Regions from separate parts of the Bacillus sp. PK6-16 genome, predicted to be linked through region 2. Evidence: riboswitches for the same ligand, from Rfam matches in the RefSeq annotation. Region 2 holds a riboswitch; the other holds the start of a gene.
The links. Region 2 has a riboswitch for preQ1 ahead of M1D66_RS18885 (QueT transporter family protein). Riboswitches for the same ligand answer to the same signal wherever they lie in the genome.
Positions count from the first base shown of each region.

Region 1: linked by a shared signal. The riboswitch ahead of queC (7-cyano-7-deazaguanine synthase QueC) and the one ahead of M1D66_RS18885 (QueT transporter family protein) in region 2 are both predicted to bind preQ1.

Region 1 is NZ_CP096511.1:3,929,401-3,937,797, reverse strand. Features, by position in the region: gene M1D66_RS20180 (DUF6254 family protein) at 52-168, shown strand; gene kinB (sporulation sensor histidine kinase KinB) at 180-1,388, opposite strand; PreQ1 riboswitch class I at 1,595-1,638, shown strand; gene queC (7-cyano-7-deazaguanine synthase QueC) at 1,732-2,394, shown strand; gene queD (6-carboxytetrahydropterin synthase QueD) at 2,394-2,885, shown strand; gene queE (7-carboxy-7-deazaguanine synthase QueE) at 2,878-3,594, shown strand; gene queF (preQ(1) synthase) at 3,613-4,110, shown strand; gene M1D66_RS20150 (YkvS family protein) at 4,159-4,344, opposite strand; gene M1D66_RS20145 (hypothetical protein) at 4,578-4,760, shown strand; gene M1D66_RS20140 (histidine phosphatase family protein) at 4,849-5,451, shown strand; gene M1D66_RS20135 (GNAT family N-acetyltransferase) at 5,487-6,065, opposite strand; gene M1D66_RS20130 (hypothetical protein) at 6,400-6,594, shown strand; gene M1D66_RS20125 (hypothetical protein) at 6,695-7,012, shown strand; gene nrdI (class Ib ribonucleoside-diphosphate reductase assembly flavoprotein NrdI) at 7,490-7,849, shown strand; gene nrdE (class 1b ribonucleoside-diphosphate reductase subunit alpha) at 7,836-8,397, shown strand, end outside.
Region 2 is NZ_CP096511.1:3,695,181-3,703,577, forward strand. Features, by position in the region: gene M1D66_RS18870 (DUF2564 family protein) at 50-298, shown strand; gene M1D66_RS18875 (zinc-finger domain-containing protein) at 331-507, opposite strand; gene M1D66_RS18880 (ribonuclease H family protein) at 520-1,179, opposite strand; gene M1D66_RS18885 (QueT transporter family protein) at 1,330-1,815, opposite strand; PreQ1 riboswitch class I at 1,822-1,866, opposite strand; gene M1D66_RS18890 (aldose 1-epimerase family protein) at 1,999-2,871, shown strand; gene M1D66_RS18895 (reverse transcriptase-like protein) at 2,941-3,327, shown strand; gene M1D66_RS18900 (DMT family transporter) at 3,341-4,246, shown strand; gene M1D66_RS18905 (DUF6123 family protein) at 4,249-4,509, opposite strand; gene M1D66_RS18910 (cysteine hydrolase family protein) at 4,692-5,252, shown strand; gene M1D66_RS18915 (GNAT family N-acetyltransferase) at 5,287-6,147, opposite strand; gene M1D66_RS18920 (DUF7507 domain-containing protein) at 6,270-8,397, shown strand, end outside.

The DNA of each region.
Region 1 (8,397 bases), 230 kb from region 2:
TTCTTATTTTGGAATACTACATGGAGAAAGAAAAGAAGGAGTTGAAAAAACATGTCTAAGAAGAAGCGAGAAGAAGAGCGCGCCTGGAAAGCACGTAAAGAAAATCAACAACCGCACGGAAAAGTGAAAGCTTTTGCTGAATTAGTTGAAGGAACAGAAAAAACGTGATGAGTATTTCATCACGTTTTTTGTATGAGTGGAAAAGTTAATAAAAAGGTTGTACCGATTCCTTTTTCACTTATAATATCAATTTTTCCATTCATAGCTTGAACAACACTGAATACGACCATCATTCCAAGTCCAGTACCTTTTTCTTTCGTTGAATAAAAGGGCGAACCAAGACGTTTTACTTGTTCTGAATCCATACCGACTCCTGTATCTTTTATATATAACTGAATATGCTTATGATCAGGAACTAATGTGAAATAAAGATCACCGCCTTTTGGCATAGCCTCAATGCAATTTTTTAAAATATTTAATAAACATTGATTTAGTTTTTGCTTTTCTCCAGCGATAAAAAAAGAAGTGCTTTGCTTTATATAATGAGTACGTACATTTGTTAAATTAGCAAGCGGTGTAATTAACGACAATGCATGTAGTAATTCTTCTTCTAACTGTAATGTTTGTTCTTTTTCAATGCTTGGTTTAGCAAAGGTTAAATAATCTGTAAGAACATGATTTGCTTGTTCGATGCCATTAATGGCAATGTCGATATATAATTTTCGTTCCTGCTCAGTGCATGTATCTGATTGTAATAGTTGTAAAAAACCTTTCGTTGAAGTTAATGGATTGCGAATTTCATGAGAGATAGACGCTGCCATTTCACCAATTAAATGAAACTTTTCAGCATTTATAAGTTCATTTTGGAGACGAACTTGAGTTTGTAATATGTGTAGTAAATATAAAATTAGAATCGTACCAAGCATTGAACATAATTCATACACAATAATATGCGGTATATAATCAGTCTTATTTGTAACCTTTGAAAGGAAGAAGGGTATCCAACTAAATCCGTATGTGAGACTGTAGATAATAGCAAGTGTTATTTTTATACGATTAGAAGTTCGATTGAAAAATTTATATGTTAATAATAGAACAATAAATAGAAGAACAGAACCGATAAGAGATGGGAAAACACCTACCCCACCTAATAATAAGCGATATATGTTTAATACAACTAAGATAGAACCACCAGCAATAGGCCCTCCCGTTAATGTACCGACAATTAATACAATATGGCGCATATCAAATTGAAAACCATTATTTGTTTTTGCTGCAAATGTAATACAGAGTACGGTAGCAAGGCAACAGAGTACAATGAATATAGCTGAATTTAATTTAGGAGAGCGTTTCCCTTTTTGATTCCAAAATAAATGATATACGAGCATTGTAATCAGGATGAATAATATATTTAAAAAGAGATAAATAATAAAGGATTTCAGTGGGATGCCTCCTCTCTTCTTATATTAAATTAATCATACTATAAAATGAAAGAAATGAAATAATAAATAGCTGAAAAATCAGAAATTTTTACGCTAGTATACAATATGTTACAATAAGCTGTGTCAATGAAAGAAGAAATTCCGTGCACCGCGCGGGAGAGGTTCGCGAACTCCCTCTATAAAAAACTATGGAAACAACAATATCCTTAGGTATTGTTTTGTTTTTTTATTGTGACAGTTCAAGAACGTTCTTTCTTCTTATTTATAGTAGAGAAGGAGAATGAGTGAAATGAAAAAAGAAAAAGCAGTTGTTGTTTTTAGTGGAGGACAAGATAGTACGACATGTTTATTTTGGGCAATAGAGCAGTTTGCAGAGGTAGAAGCTGTAACGTTTAATTACAATCAACGTCATAAGCTAGAAATTGATTGTGCAGCGGAAATTGCAAAAGAACTAGGAATAAAGCATACGGTACTAGATATGAGTCTATTAAATCAACTTGCTCCAAATGCGTTAACGAGAAAGGATATGGAGATTACACATGAAGAAGGTGAATTGCCATCGACATTTGTAGATGGACGAAATTTACTCTTCTTATCATTTGCTGCTGTATTAGCAAAACAAGTTGGAGCACGTCATATTGTAACGGGTGTATGTGAAACTGATTTCAGTGGTTATCCAGACTGCCGTGACGTGTTTGTGAAATCGTTAAATGTTACTTTAAATTTATCTATGGATTACCCGTTTGTCATTCACACGCCACTTATGTGGATTGATAAGGCTGAAACATGGAAATTATCAGATGAACTTGGAGCATTTGAGTTTGTTCGAGAAAAAACATTAACATGTTATAACGGAATCATTGGTGATGGTTGCGGTGAATGTCCAGCATGTCAACTTCGTAAAGCAGGATTAGATACGTACCTACAAGAACGCGAAGGAGCGAACAACTAATGGATAACTTTTTTGGATTTCGCATCGTAGAGAATTTGCAAAAAATGGAAAAGGATATTCGGCGTAAACAACTCAAATACCATAATAAAAGAGTAATGGTCAGCAAGGAATTTACATTTGATGCAGCACACCATTTACACTGTTATGAAGGGAAATGTAAAAACTTACATGGTCACACATATAAAGTTGTATTTGGAATTAGTGGATATGTAAATGAAATAGGTCTTGCAATTGACTTTGGAGATATAAAAGAAATTTGGAAGAATGAAATAGAAATTTATCTAGATCATCGTTATTTAAACGAAACGTTACCTGCAATGAATACGACTGCTGAAAATATGGTCGTTTGGATTTATGAAAAGATGGCAGAAGCACTAACAAAAGAGAATCGAGTGAACGAATATAAAGGAGCTCGCGTTGAATTTGTTCGTCTATTTGAGACGCCGACTAGTTATGCGGAAGTAAGACGGGAGTGGATGCTTGATGAGTAAAATCCCTGTCTTAGAAATATTCGGTCCGACTATTCAAGGTGAAGGAATGGTTGTAGGGCAAAAGACAATGTTTATCCGTACAGCTGGTTGTGATTATAGCTGTGCTTGGTGTGATTCTGCTTTTACGTGGGATGGATCAGCTAAAGATCAAATTAGACAGATGACACCAGAAGATATTTGGGATGAGCTTGTTGCAATTGGAGGAGAAAATTTTTCTCATGTTACGATTTCAGGTGGAAATCCGGCATTACTAAAAAATATTGAGTTTCTTCTTTCTGTATTAAAAGAAAATGGAATGCGAACGGCAATTGAAACGCAAGGGAGTAAATGGCAAGATTGGTTACTTCAAATTGATGAGATAACAATTTCTCCAAAACCACCAAGTTCAACGATGAAAACAGATTTTCAGAGGTTAGATGCTATTATTCAGAAACTAGCAGGAAAAGATATTAGTTTAAAAGTAGTAGTATTCGATGATCATGATTTTGAATATGCAGTTAAGATGCACGAACGTTATCCAAAGGTACCATTTTTCTTACAAGTAGGAAACGATGATACAAAAACAGTGGATGATGCGATGCTTATAAAAAAATTATTAGATAAGTATGAATGGCTGATTGATAAAGCTGTAAATTGTAAAGCGATGAATGATGCAAAAGTATTGCCTCAGCTTCATGCGTTAGTATGGGGAAATAAGCGCGGCGTATAACGAGAAGGGATGTTTAAAATGACAGGAAGATTAGATGAAGATTTAAAAGATGTAACATTACTAGGGAATCAAAATACAAAATATTTATTTGAATATAGCCCAGAAATATTAGAGGTATTTGATAATAATCATCCAAACCGTGATTATTTTGTAAAATTCAATTGTCCTGAATTTACAAGTTTATGCCCGAAAACAGGACAACCAGATTTTGCAACAATTTATATTAGCTATATTCCAGAGCAAAAAATGGTAGAGAGTAAATCTTTAAAGTTGTATTTATTTAGTTTCCGCAATCATGGTGATTTCCATGAAGATTGCATGAACGTTATTATGAACGATTTAATTAAATTAATGGATCCACGTTATATTGAGGTATGGGGGAAATTCACACCACGTGGTGGCATTTCAATTGATCCATACTGCAACTACGGGCGCCCAGGGACGAAGTATGAACAAATGGCTGATTACCGCATGATGAACCACGATCTATATCCGGAAACAATTGATAATCGTTAATAGAAAGAAAGGGCCTGTATAGTATACAGGCCCTTTCTTTCTATTATATTATGCATTTTGATTAATGACAGTATAGTTTTTATGACTTACAACTGTAAGAGGTTCCATATCTAGTTCTCTAAAATTCTTCATAATTGTTATATCAACAATAACAGAGTTTTGATTTACTTTTTGAACACGGCCTTGCATTCCACCTTTAAATTCGATGATATCTCCAGTTTCTGCGATCTGCATAAGCAACTCTCCTTGTTACAGTTTTCCCAAAAAAAGAATAAATTTGGGTTTTTTTATTTCCTCCTATTTTGAACCATATTTCCTACTTTGTAAATGTTTCCAAAGTAAAAATTCGAAAAATATTCACTTTTTGTAAGAAAATATGTAGAAAATCCATGTTTTTTGAAAAAAATAGCAAAAATGCGAGAATCTTTATATCGAGGTATAATGAAAAAGTAGAATAACCTGCTGAAGTGGGAGAAATTAGAGGCGGTAAAATGATGTTTGAATTTGTGGGGAGTGTTATAGCTTTAATTTTATTTTTATTTTCTTATATGCATTTAAAAAAGATTCGTCAATATGATACGAGTACATATTTTGATGGGATGGATGGTATCCATGCTTCGATAACACATGATAGTGGTGGGGAGATGTAAAGGTATATAACTTTATTTTCTTGCGTGGCATGATGTTTAGAACTAGTGCATAATAGAGTTCATAAGTGATGAATGGAGAGTGAAAAGAATGAAGATTTCTTTTATTCGTCATGGTCGCTTAGATTGTACTATAGAACCAATGACGGTTACATCCTTTCATGAATGGATAAAAGGATATGACTTACATACTATAACAGAAAAACAACCTATACCATTGGAAACAAGAGAAGCGGTTGAAGTAGCGAAATTGATTGTAACGAGTGATCAAAAGTGTGCTGTACAGTCAGCAGCTGAATTAATGGATTCTTTATGTTTTATACAAAATTCTCTTTTTAGGGAAGCGGCAGTTCCGGCGAGCTTTTATGCGCCAAAATGGTTGAAGTGTAAACTTAACGTATGGATGTGTATTGGACGAGCATTATGGATACTTGGTTACCATAAAAATGTTGAATCTTATAAGGAAGTAAGAGAGAGGGCAAGGCAAGCAGCTTACGTATTACATCGTTATGCTCTCGTACATGGAAGTATTGCTCTTGTAGGTCATAATTATTTTAATTCGATGATTGGAACGGAACTGAGGGCAATAGGATGGTCTGGTTCGCCTATTTTGCATAGAAAGCCATGGGGATGTACAACATATACGTTTCACGAGGCGATGGATGGAAATATATTAAATACGAATTTAACATAAAAGCACACGATTTATATAAATCGTGTGCTTTCTTTTTAAGATACAGAAATTTTGACGTTTAATGGTTTTACGAGATGAGCATAAGGTTCGCCTACTAGCATAACAATTTCATCTTTTTTATAACCTAACTTTTCGTAAAGTGAATAGGCGCGTGTGTTTTCTAAATTAACAAGTAAAGCGATTTTTTCATGCCCTTTTTCAGTTGCATAGATTTCGGCAGCTTCAATTAATTTAGAACCGATACCTTTTCCGCCGTGTGCACTTGAAACTGATAGTGTATCAATGTAATACTCATCAAGCTCAGCTTCTTTTTCTAACGTAATTGATTCATCTTTATGTAATTCTCTTAAGTGATGTACAATTGGTGCGTCAAGCTGTGTTGCTTCACTACCGTGATAAGCGACAATAACTCCAACTGCACTCTCGTCTTGTTCATAGACAAAACAGTTTTCGTAGCTCAGACGGTTATTTTCTTTTGAGAACCATGTCTCAAGTCCTAGTAATACTTCTGCTTCATCTGTGCTACCTGTGATTTTTTCAGCAATTTCATGCAGAGCATTATACAATAAAGGAGCTATTGCCATTGCATCTGTCTTTTTTGCTTTCCGAATCATAGTATCCCTCCTAGTTCTATTTGTATATTGTAGCATAGTGGTATGGAACTTTGCATAATTGAATGCCGAAATGTTTGATATAGAGAAGTAGCTATGTTAGTATATGATATTTAGTGGACATATAGTAAAACGATATTGTTTGCGAAATAACGAAAATAAAATCATGGCATAACAACGAGATAAAGTGAAACGTTAATCAGTAAGATTTTTTGTTCATTCCACGACTGATTAGTAGTCAACACCAATCGCACTACCTGCAAATAGCGGGATAAATTTACAGTTGTTGACCTATAGAATATACGATAAAATAAAATATTGCAGAGAGGTGAAATACATGGATAAAGAATTAGCAAATACAATTTTAGATCAGCTAAAAAATGGTGAAATAAAGGAGTATGTTGTTACGAAAGATGTATTTTATACGTTCAGAGAAGTTGTTGTAAATAGAGAAGACTTTAAGCATTTCATTGGTAACGCACAGCGAGGCGGGCAAGTGATTTATACATATTCAGAAACGCCACGTTCATAAAGGGGAATTTTGATCAGCAGGGCATCTCTCACTGATTAGTAGCCTTTCACCAATCGGACGTTTAATGCGGGATAAATAAAAGATAAAGGAGAGGGGAATTATGGGCGATTTTAAACAAGGCATTTTACCACATTGGGATTATATGTGGAAAGATAGAGCCGGCAATCGATTTATGGGAATGGTTATGTATCCAGAGAAACGAAAATGTTCAGCAAAAATGCTTCAGAAAATAAAAAGAGCATATGAAGAAGCAGTAGAAATTAAAGTAACTGTACAAGTTCGACATACATATCAGTACGTAGAAGGAATGATTGTATACTTTGATGAAGAGGCTCCGGTATGTACAATGATTGATAAAGATGAAAATCCGCATCATATATTTGTAAAAGATATTTTGCGCATTGAGCACTCTGAATAAACCTTTCATAAATAAATTGAAGTTCCATAATAATAATCTTTTTCTATAATAGTTATCTTTTAGTATGTAACGAGAAACGAAAGTATATGTATAATATATTTAATAAGGTAAATTTGATAAATGTAATCGTTTTTTAGAGCAGATTATAGTTTCATATCTGTTCTTTTTTGCGTGATGCTGGAGAAATATATTTCTTCAGCATCTACCGTTTTATGACAAAATATATTGTTAACTTTTTTAAAAATAAGGTTAAATTCGTTGACAACTTTTTTGAAAAGCACTTTATTGACATGAGTTTTAGAATGTTGTTTCATAGTCATTGTATTGAAAAAAAACGGCTATCATGTCGAAAAGTAAAAGTTAAAAAAAGAAAGAATTTATACATATATCTTGTGTCTTATTTTGAAACGTAATACAATATATAGAGAAATCAAGAACAACATATAGAGAATATAGATTTGAGAGGGAGGGTCGGAAATGTTAGTTGCATATGATTCTATGACAGGAAACGTGAAGCGTTTCATTCACAAATTAAATATGCCGGCCGTTCAAATTGATGAAGATCTAGTAATAGATGAAGACTTTATTCTTATTACGTATACAACAGGTTTTGGCAATGTACCAGAACGTGTTTTAGACTTTTTAGAGCGCAATAATGAAAAATTAAAAGGCGTATCTGCAAGCGGCAATCGTAACTGGGGAGACATGTTCGGTGCAAGTGCTGACAAGATTTCTACTAAATATGAAGTGCCTATTGTATCAAAATTTGAGTTATCTGGAACAAATAACGATGTAGAATATTTTAAGGAAAGGGTGCGGGAGATTGCGACACATTGAACTGAATAATGAAATCACGCAAATGCAGGACGGTTTTTATCAGCTTCATAAAGATAAAGAGGCATTAGAAGTCTTTATGGAAGAAGCTAGAGAGAATACCGTTCCTTTTAATAGCGTGGCAGAGCGAATGGAGTATATGAAAGAACATGATTACTATTACAACGTTCTGGACGAGTATAGCTTGGAGGAAGTAGAGGAAGTATATAACATCGCTTATGGTGAAAACTTCGAGTTCCAATCTTATATGGCAGCATCTAAGTTCTACAAAGATTATGCGTTAAAAACGAATGATCAAAAACAATACTTAGAAAGCTATGAAGATCGTGTAGCAATTGTTTCATTATACTTAGGACGCGGTGATGTTTCGAAGGCAAGACAATTCGCAAGCATGATTGTAAAACAAAACTACCAACCAGCGACACCAACCTTTTTAAATGCGGGAAGAAGCAGAAGAGGAGAAATGGTGTCTTGTTTCTTGTTAGAGATGGACGATAGCTTAAATTCGATCGGCTTTAACATTAATACTGCGATGCAATTATCGAAAATCG
Region 2 (8,397 bases):
CAGAGCAAAAACTATGTGAAATGCGCACTATACAAAGGAGGAATTATTAATGGGATCAGAAGTAAATGATTTTGAAGAAGTGAAATTCCGTGTAGAAACAGCACAAAAAATGGTAGGATCAGCAACAATTTCAATGGATCCAGATACATTAGAGCATGCTACTACTGCTGTAGAAGCAGCTCGCTCTCAGCTTGAAATTATGAAATCTGTTGCGACTGATTTAGATGAACCATTTTTAATGAATGAGGAAAAGAAATTAAATAAATGTGAGCATCAACTAAACGAAGCAAGACACTAAAAAACATCCAGAGAATTTTCTCTGGATGTTTTTCATGACAACTGGTCCCCATACTTTTTCAATGTTTCTCCAACTGTACATTGCCTTATACAAAATGAATGAGCGTAATACTTACTATTTGTCTTTCGATTATGTTCTCGCAAAAAACAGCCTTCACAATACGTTTCTAATAAGTCATTTACCTCTGTAATGAGTTGCTTTTTATCCACCTTTGCACCTCTCTATTCAGTTATTTCTTTATGACTATCAATAACTGTTCCTTCCAATGCTTGCGTAGCTAATTGATGTGCTTCTTTATTTTGTTTTCTAGATATCGGCTCACATATAAGTTTTAATTTCATTTGCTTCGCCTTTTGTTCAATTTGATCTAAATAATGATTTAAATGTTCATCATAACAAGGCCATTCTCCGGCTAATTGCTGCAGTACCACTTGTGAGTCTCCGCGAAGTGTAACTGCTTCATACTTAATCCCTAGTTCCTCGAGTATATTCATACCGTATAATAATGATGCATATTCCGCTTCATTATTATCATATATACCTTCTATATATGCATTGCGGCGAATGCGGTAGTTTGTATTTCCTTTTTTATAATACACACATATACCAACGCCAGCTTCTTTCGTTTGCACATCATACCCACCATCAAAATAAACGAGTATTTCTTGGGGCTCTTCCTCTACTTGCTTACTTAACTTTTTCATCTCTTTTAATGACCATTCTGCGTCCATTTCATCATAAAATGAAAATTCTTTTACTCTTCCTGTTTTCTCAAAATCCTCTGCAAATTGAAGTACTTCTTCTATGCTCATATACTCTGTTGTTAATTCCGTCTGCAACCCGCGCTTCGTTTTATACAACCAATGAATTTTATATTTCATACTACATTCCCCTTATATAAGACTTCTTATATGTAGCCAGCTAATGAAAGCCTCACTTTATTTTATTATATTTTATCTAGAGTCACAGCATAATATTCAATATGATTACATACAAAAAGAGCTATCCCATAGGAATAGCTCTTTCATCTATTACATAAATCTTTCAAATTGTACTCGCTTATTAATCCAGTACATTACAGGCATACCGATCGCCATTACTACGAATTCTCCTGCTGCACATGTTAACCAAGTCCACATAAATGGTAGATCAAATGCAAGATGAAGTTCAATTGCAATCATAAACATTGTAATCGTAAAGATAACTGTATTAAAAATCATACGAGCCCAAACACCTTTAATAAACCGCATAGAAATAATCGTTGCAACTAATGCAAGAATAGATTGACCTACTCCAAATACTAAATCATAAGCGATCATAGGTGAGAAAAAGAGATTCGTTAAAAATACACCTAATACAATTCCGTAAATTGCTTTCTTGTTAAATACAACGAGATGATTAAACATCTCTGAAATACGAAACTGTACATTCGTAAAGCCAAATGGCTGAATAAGCATAGAAACAGCAATATATAATGCCGCTAAAATACCATTACCGACTAATGTTCTAATATTCATGACAAAATCTCCTTAGTTTTTTTACGTGGGATGGTTTCGAACCACGTTATTCGTTTTTTAAGCAACAAGATTATATTTTACGTGGTAGCCCCTCTTTCGTCAATAGATTCCTATCGTGAACTACCTTTTTTCTTTTAGACAACGTATAATAAAACATATGAAAGATTTAGGAGGTTTCACTTCATGACAGCAACAATTCAAAATGAAAAAGTGATCGTTTCCATTTCTGACAAAGGTGCAGAATTACAGAGCGTTCGCTTAAAAGAAGACAACATTGAATATTTATGGCAAGGTGATTCTACTTATTGGGGACGCCGTGCACCAATTTTGTTCCCAATTGTCGGTCGATTAGTAGATAATACATACTACGTAGACGGTAAAGCATATTCATTAACACAACACGGTTTCGCCCGTGATCTTACTTTCTCTGTGAAAGAACAAAGCGAAACAAAGATCACTTATACCGTTACTAGTAATGAAGAAACATTAAAAAAATACCCATACGAATTCGAATTACTCGTTTCTTATGAGCTAGATGGACAAAGTGTTCATGTAACATATGAAGTAAACAATCCTACTTCAAAAGAGATGTTCTTCTCAATTGGAGCACACCCTGGATTCAACTTCCCTTTATTGGACGGTGAATCATTTACAGATTATCACTTATCGTTTAATGGTTTGGAACGCTTAGAAACAAGCGTATTAGAAGGACCTTATCTTTCAAACAAAAAGCAATTAATCGCTGAAAATACGACTGAATTGCCACTTACATATGATTTATTCAAAAATGATGCGCTTATTTTTGAACATATGAATACGAATGAAATTTCGATTCGTTCTCATAAACATAATAAATTTGTAAAAGTAGAATTTGATGGATTTCCATTTGTCGGCGTATGGACACCAGGGAATAACGCACCTTTCTTATGTATTGAACCTTGGTATGGAATCGCTGATGAAGTAAATCCAGCAAAAGATTTCAAGGACAAAAAGGGAATTCAATCTTTACAAGCGAATGAAACATTTACATGTCGTTACAGCATCACAATCGGATAACTACTCTATCCCCTACTTCAAAAAAATATTTAAGTAGGGGATCATCTTATAATTTGGAGGTTTCTCATTTTGATTGAAGTATATATTGATGGTGCATCAAAAGGAAATCCTGGTCCTTCTGGTGCAGGAGTGTTTATTAAAGGCGTTCAGCCGCCTGTACAATTATCAGTACCACTTGGAACAATGTCCAATCATGAAGCAGAATACCGCGCTTTACTTATAGCATTAAAATATTGCATTGAGCATAATTATAGCACTGTCTCTTTTCGTACAGATTCGCAGCTTGTTGAGCGGGCTGTTGAAAAGGAATACGCAAAAAATACAATATTTGTACCTCTTTTAGATGAAGCACTACAGTACATAAAAAACTTCGATCTCTTTTTTATTAAGTGGATTCCAAGTAGTCAAAATAAAGTAGCTGATGAATTAGCTAGAAAAGCTATCTTACAAAATTAACGGGGGTATGAGTGTGAAAAAAGAGTGGATTGCTCCTCTTGCTTTATTATTTGTCTCTTTTATTTGGGGAGCTACGTTTGTTGTCGTTCAAAACGCTATGTCTTTCGTTGGTCCATTTACGTTTAATGGTATTCGCTTTTTATTCGCTGGAATTATTTTATTATTCGTTCAAATTATTTTTTCACAGAAAACTTCAAAACAAGAATTAAAACATAGTAGTTTAGCTGGATTAATGGTTGGGTTCTTCTTATTTGTCGGCTATTTATTACAAACATTTGGCTTACTTTATACAACTTCTTCAAAAGCAGGTTTCTTAACTGGGCTAAGCATTGTTATGGTCCCAATCTTATCATTTATCTTTTTAAAACAAAAAGCCACCATTTTCATCGTACTTGGTATTGCTGTAGCTACAACAGGTTTGTACTTATTAACAGCTGCTGATTCTTTCCAATTAAATATAGGAGATATACTTGTTCTTGGTTGTGCAGTCGCTTTCGCTGCCCATATTCTTATTAACGGCTTCTTTTCTAAAAAAATATCACCTTTATTATTAAGCACATCTCAAGTATTAGCTGTTGGTATATTTTCTTCTATTTGCGCTTTTTTGTTTGAAGATTGGGAAAAGTTATTTTCAGTATCACTATGGACGAATCAATCCTTTTTATTCGCACTCTTTCTAACTGCCCTGTTTGCAACATCTATTGCTTTTTTCATTCAAACATCGGCACAAAAACACACTTCTCCAACGAGGGTAGCAATTATTTTCGCAATGGAGCCCGTTTTTGCTGCATTAACAGGCGTTCTCGTTGCAAATGAACAACTTTCTATTTCTGCTATTATCGGATGTCTATGTATTTTTCTAGGCATGATTTTTGTTGAATTACCTTCCAAAACAAAAAAAGAAGCGCAGGCTGCGTGAAGTTACGCTTGTAACTTCCGCATAAAAGCCTTAGCGCTTTTTTTATCTGTAATTTCTTCCTCTTTCAATCGTTCTAATAACGCAACGAAATAACTACCATCAAACTGCAATTGATGTTTAATTGTGGCTTCTATTGCTGCGTTCACAATCCCATCAGACGCACCAGTATATCCTTGTCCAAACATAATAAACCCTTGTGCTTCCTCTGATAATTTAAATCCTTTCGTATGTAAGAATGAAAGATAATCTTCTACTGTTTGCATGTTATTCCCACCTACTCAAAAATTCTCCATCTCCTATCATACATGTTTTTACACGCTATGAGAATGAAATTTCTTTGACAACTTTGTAAATCAATCTTCTACTTCGCTTACAATGGAGGATTTTCTAACAATCTGAAGGAATATGTACAGTGGAACTTATTTCATATTAAAGGGGAGACACGATGAAACAAGCACTATTAATTATCGACGCTCAGCAAGAATTAATTGATGGAAATGAGCAAGAAAATGAAGTTTTTCGTAAAACTGAGCTATTATCTACACTAAATATAGCCCTGCAGAAAGCAATAGATTCAAATGCCCTTATTGTTTTCGTAAGAGATATCGATGTTGCTTCTGGTAGTGGCGAAGGATTTGAAGTACATAATCAAATTCAAATACCTCAGTCTGCAATCTTTATTAATAAAGCAGCAACCAATTCATTCTACGGCACTTCTTTACTTGAACTTTTAAAAGAAGAAAACATTAATCATATTGTTATAGGCGGATGTAAAACAGAACATTGCATTGACACTGCAGTTAGAGCAGCAACTGTACAAGGATTTGACGTTACATTAATTAAAAACGGTCATTCAACAACTGATTCTAATGTATTGTCTGCAGAACAAATTATTGGTCATCACAATAAAACTTTACACGGTCATTATAACGTTGATCATTTTTCTATGGTGAGAGATATCGAGGAAGACCTCTTTCAGCCGACTCATGATCAATATCGTGATTAGCGAAAAAGAATCCTTCATTCAGAAGGATTCTTTTTCACCCAAAAATTTGTGCTGCAATGCTATATAACTCATTATTCCTTTTTAATAATTGACCGCTATTTTTCATCATAATTGGTGGTGTATTCACCTTTTTAAAACCAGCAATCTCTAATACTTTCATGAAATCTTTCTTTCCTTCTAGTACATCAATTCTTAATTTACCATTATGCCCTTTTGCTAAATCATGTACAATTCTCATTGCCATCTCATCATTTTTAGCAACAACCGGCCCTATTATCTTATTTTCTGGTATTTGTATGCTTAAACCGTAACCTAATACATTTTGTTCCTTGTCCTTTACAACGATACACTGTTCACTTTGCATAATTCTTTTCTTTAAAAACTCTTTTCTATTTGTTCCAAACGCATATTCATCTATTTTTATTATTTTTTCTAAATCACCCTCTTCATAATTCATCACATAATCTTCATTTCTTGCACAATAATCTTTCGCATTGTATGAGTTACATATGTATTTAGAAACATAACTTACTGCCCTAAATCCTAACTTTTCATATAAAGGTTTTCCTTCATCCGTAGCAATAAGCATAATTGGAGTATGAGCTGATACGCTTTTAACGCACGCTTCCGTTATTATCTTTCCAATCCCTCTCCCCTTATAATCTGGATGTACAATCACCATTCCGATAGATGCTAATTTCTCCCCATATAATATTATTGCCGCGCTAGCAATTAGTTCCTCTTTCTCATTCCAAACACCGTATACAATCCCTGCGTTAAAAATAGTCTCAATTTCTTCTCTGTTATAATCCCAACCAATATAAGAAGATAGCGCTACAATGTCGCTTATTTGCTCTTTCCGAAGACGCTCCACTCTAATTTCCAATTCAATCATATTCCATCCCCTTATCTAGACATTTAAATCATTATTACGAAATCAACTTGTACATGTTTCGCTTTATTTGTCACACACATATGTTATTTTGACCAAGACTATATTGTAAATGAGGTGACAACATGCCCATTACGAATCGATTTTCTACCACCACTAACGGCGCACTCGCTATTACAGGTAATACTTTAGGCTTAAGTAAAATCAGCAATCAAAACCGTGCTGGTACAATCGGGGCAATTGGTGCATTCGCAACTACGAATACTGCTTTACAAGTAACTACTTTTCCTGCTGGTACAACATTAAACTATACACAAAATAGTTCTACCGCTATTTTAAATATCCCTGCTGGTAGTACTATTCTTTACGCAGAACTCGTTTGGGGTGGAAACTATTTATCTCGTGATCAAAACATTACGAGTGTATTAGGAAACCCAGTTTCTTTTACAACACCTGTTTCAACATACTCGATTACTCCTTCAGCTGTTACGGCTTCAAATCAAACTTTCGTTTCAAACTCTATTACATTTGGCTTTTACACTCGTTCAGCAGACGTAACAACTCTTATTCAAGCGGGAGGTGCTGGTTCCTATACTACAGGAGCGGTTCCTGGACTTGTAGATCCTATAGATGCTTCTAATGGAACAATTAATTCGGCTGGATGGACGCTTATCGTTGCTTATCAAAACGGGACATTGCCAGCAAGAAACTTAACCATTTATGTAGCTGGTAACCGTGTTTCTGCAGAAACTGGTAGTGCCGATGTATCTGTTTCTGGATTTTTAACACCTTCAGGAGGACCAGTAAGCGGGAGATTATTTTTAAGTTCTACCGAAGGAGATGCAGATTTAACCGGGGATCAAGCTTTATTTGGACCAAATTTCAGTTCATTAAATGCTTTATCTGGACCAAACAATGCTATAAATAATTTTTTCGGTTCTCAAGTTAATAATGCTGCAGGAAACTTAGATACAACAGGGACATTTGGAACGCGAAATCAAAGTGCTTCTACAAGTACAAACATCTCCGCAGGAAGACAGGGCTGGGACATTACTTCCATTGATATTTCTCCTTATTTAACAAACTCACAAGTATCCGCCGCAATCCGTTTAACTACTAACGGAGATGCATATATGTTAAATACAGTCGGCTTACAAATTAATATAAACTCCCCAAATATACAAGCAACGAAAAGCGTAAATAAAAGTGTTGCTGCAATTGGAGATATTCTCACTTATACAGTTACTATCCCTAACACCGGGCTTCTTCCTGCCAATAACGCTATTTTTATAGATAGTCTCCCTAGCGGTACTTCTTTTATCCCTGGCACTGTAACAGTAGATAACGTACCAAAAACAAATGTAAATCCTGCGGCTGGTATATCTCTTGGAACAATTAATAATGGTGCTTCTCGTACAGTAACTTTCCAAGCAACTGTCGTTTCTCTCCCAAGTCAAAACCCTATCTCTAACACTGCTAATATTACATTTCAATATACACCAATTGCCGGAGGAACAACCTTTAACGGTCTTGCAACAAGTAACTCTGCTGGAACACAAATTAACCTTGCAGATATTAATGGAACAAAATCAGTTAACAAACTTTTTACCGATATTGGTGAAACATTAACTTACAGTATTGCCTTAGCTAATATAGGAAATATCGCTGCAACGAATGTGATATATACGGATCCGATTCCTAGCGGGACTACTTTCATTCCAGGGAGTGTAACTGTGAACGGAGTTACTCAAGCTGGCGCAAATCCCGCTAATGGTATAACAATTGGTTCAATTGCCGCAAATTCCACTACTACTATTTCATTCCAAGTGCTCGTTCCTTCTATCCCTCAAACAAACCCAATATTAAATAGTGGAACAACAACATATCAATACATTCCTGTACCTAATCAACCAGCAGTAAGTGGGACTGATACGACAAATATTGTCTCCACTCAAGTGAATAATGCTACTGTAACAATGACGAAAACAGTAGATAAAAATTTTGCAGATATTGGTGATACACTAACGTACACCGTTTCCTTTACAGGTACAGGTAATACAAATGCGAACAATGTTATTTTTACAGATGTCATCCCTACTGGAACAACTTTCGTTCTAAACAGTTTAACAATAGATGGCACGACACAAGTGGGCGCAAATCCCGCTACCGGCGTGAACATTGGATCCATAACAAGCAGCACAACAAAAAATGTTGCATTTCAAGTAGTAGTAAACACAATACCCACGTCAAATG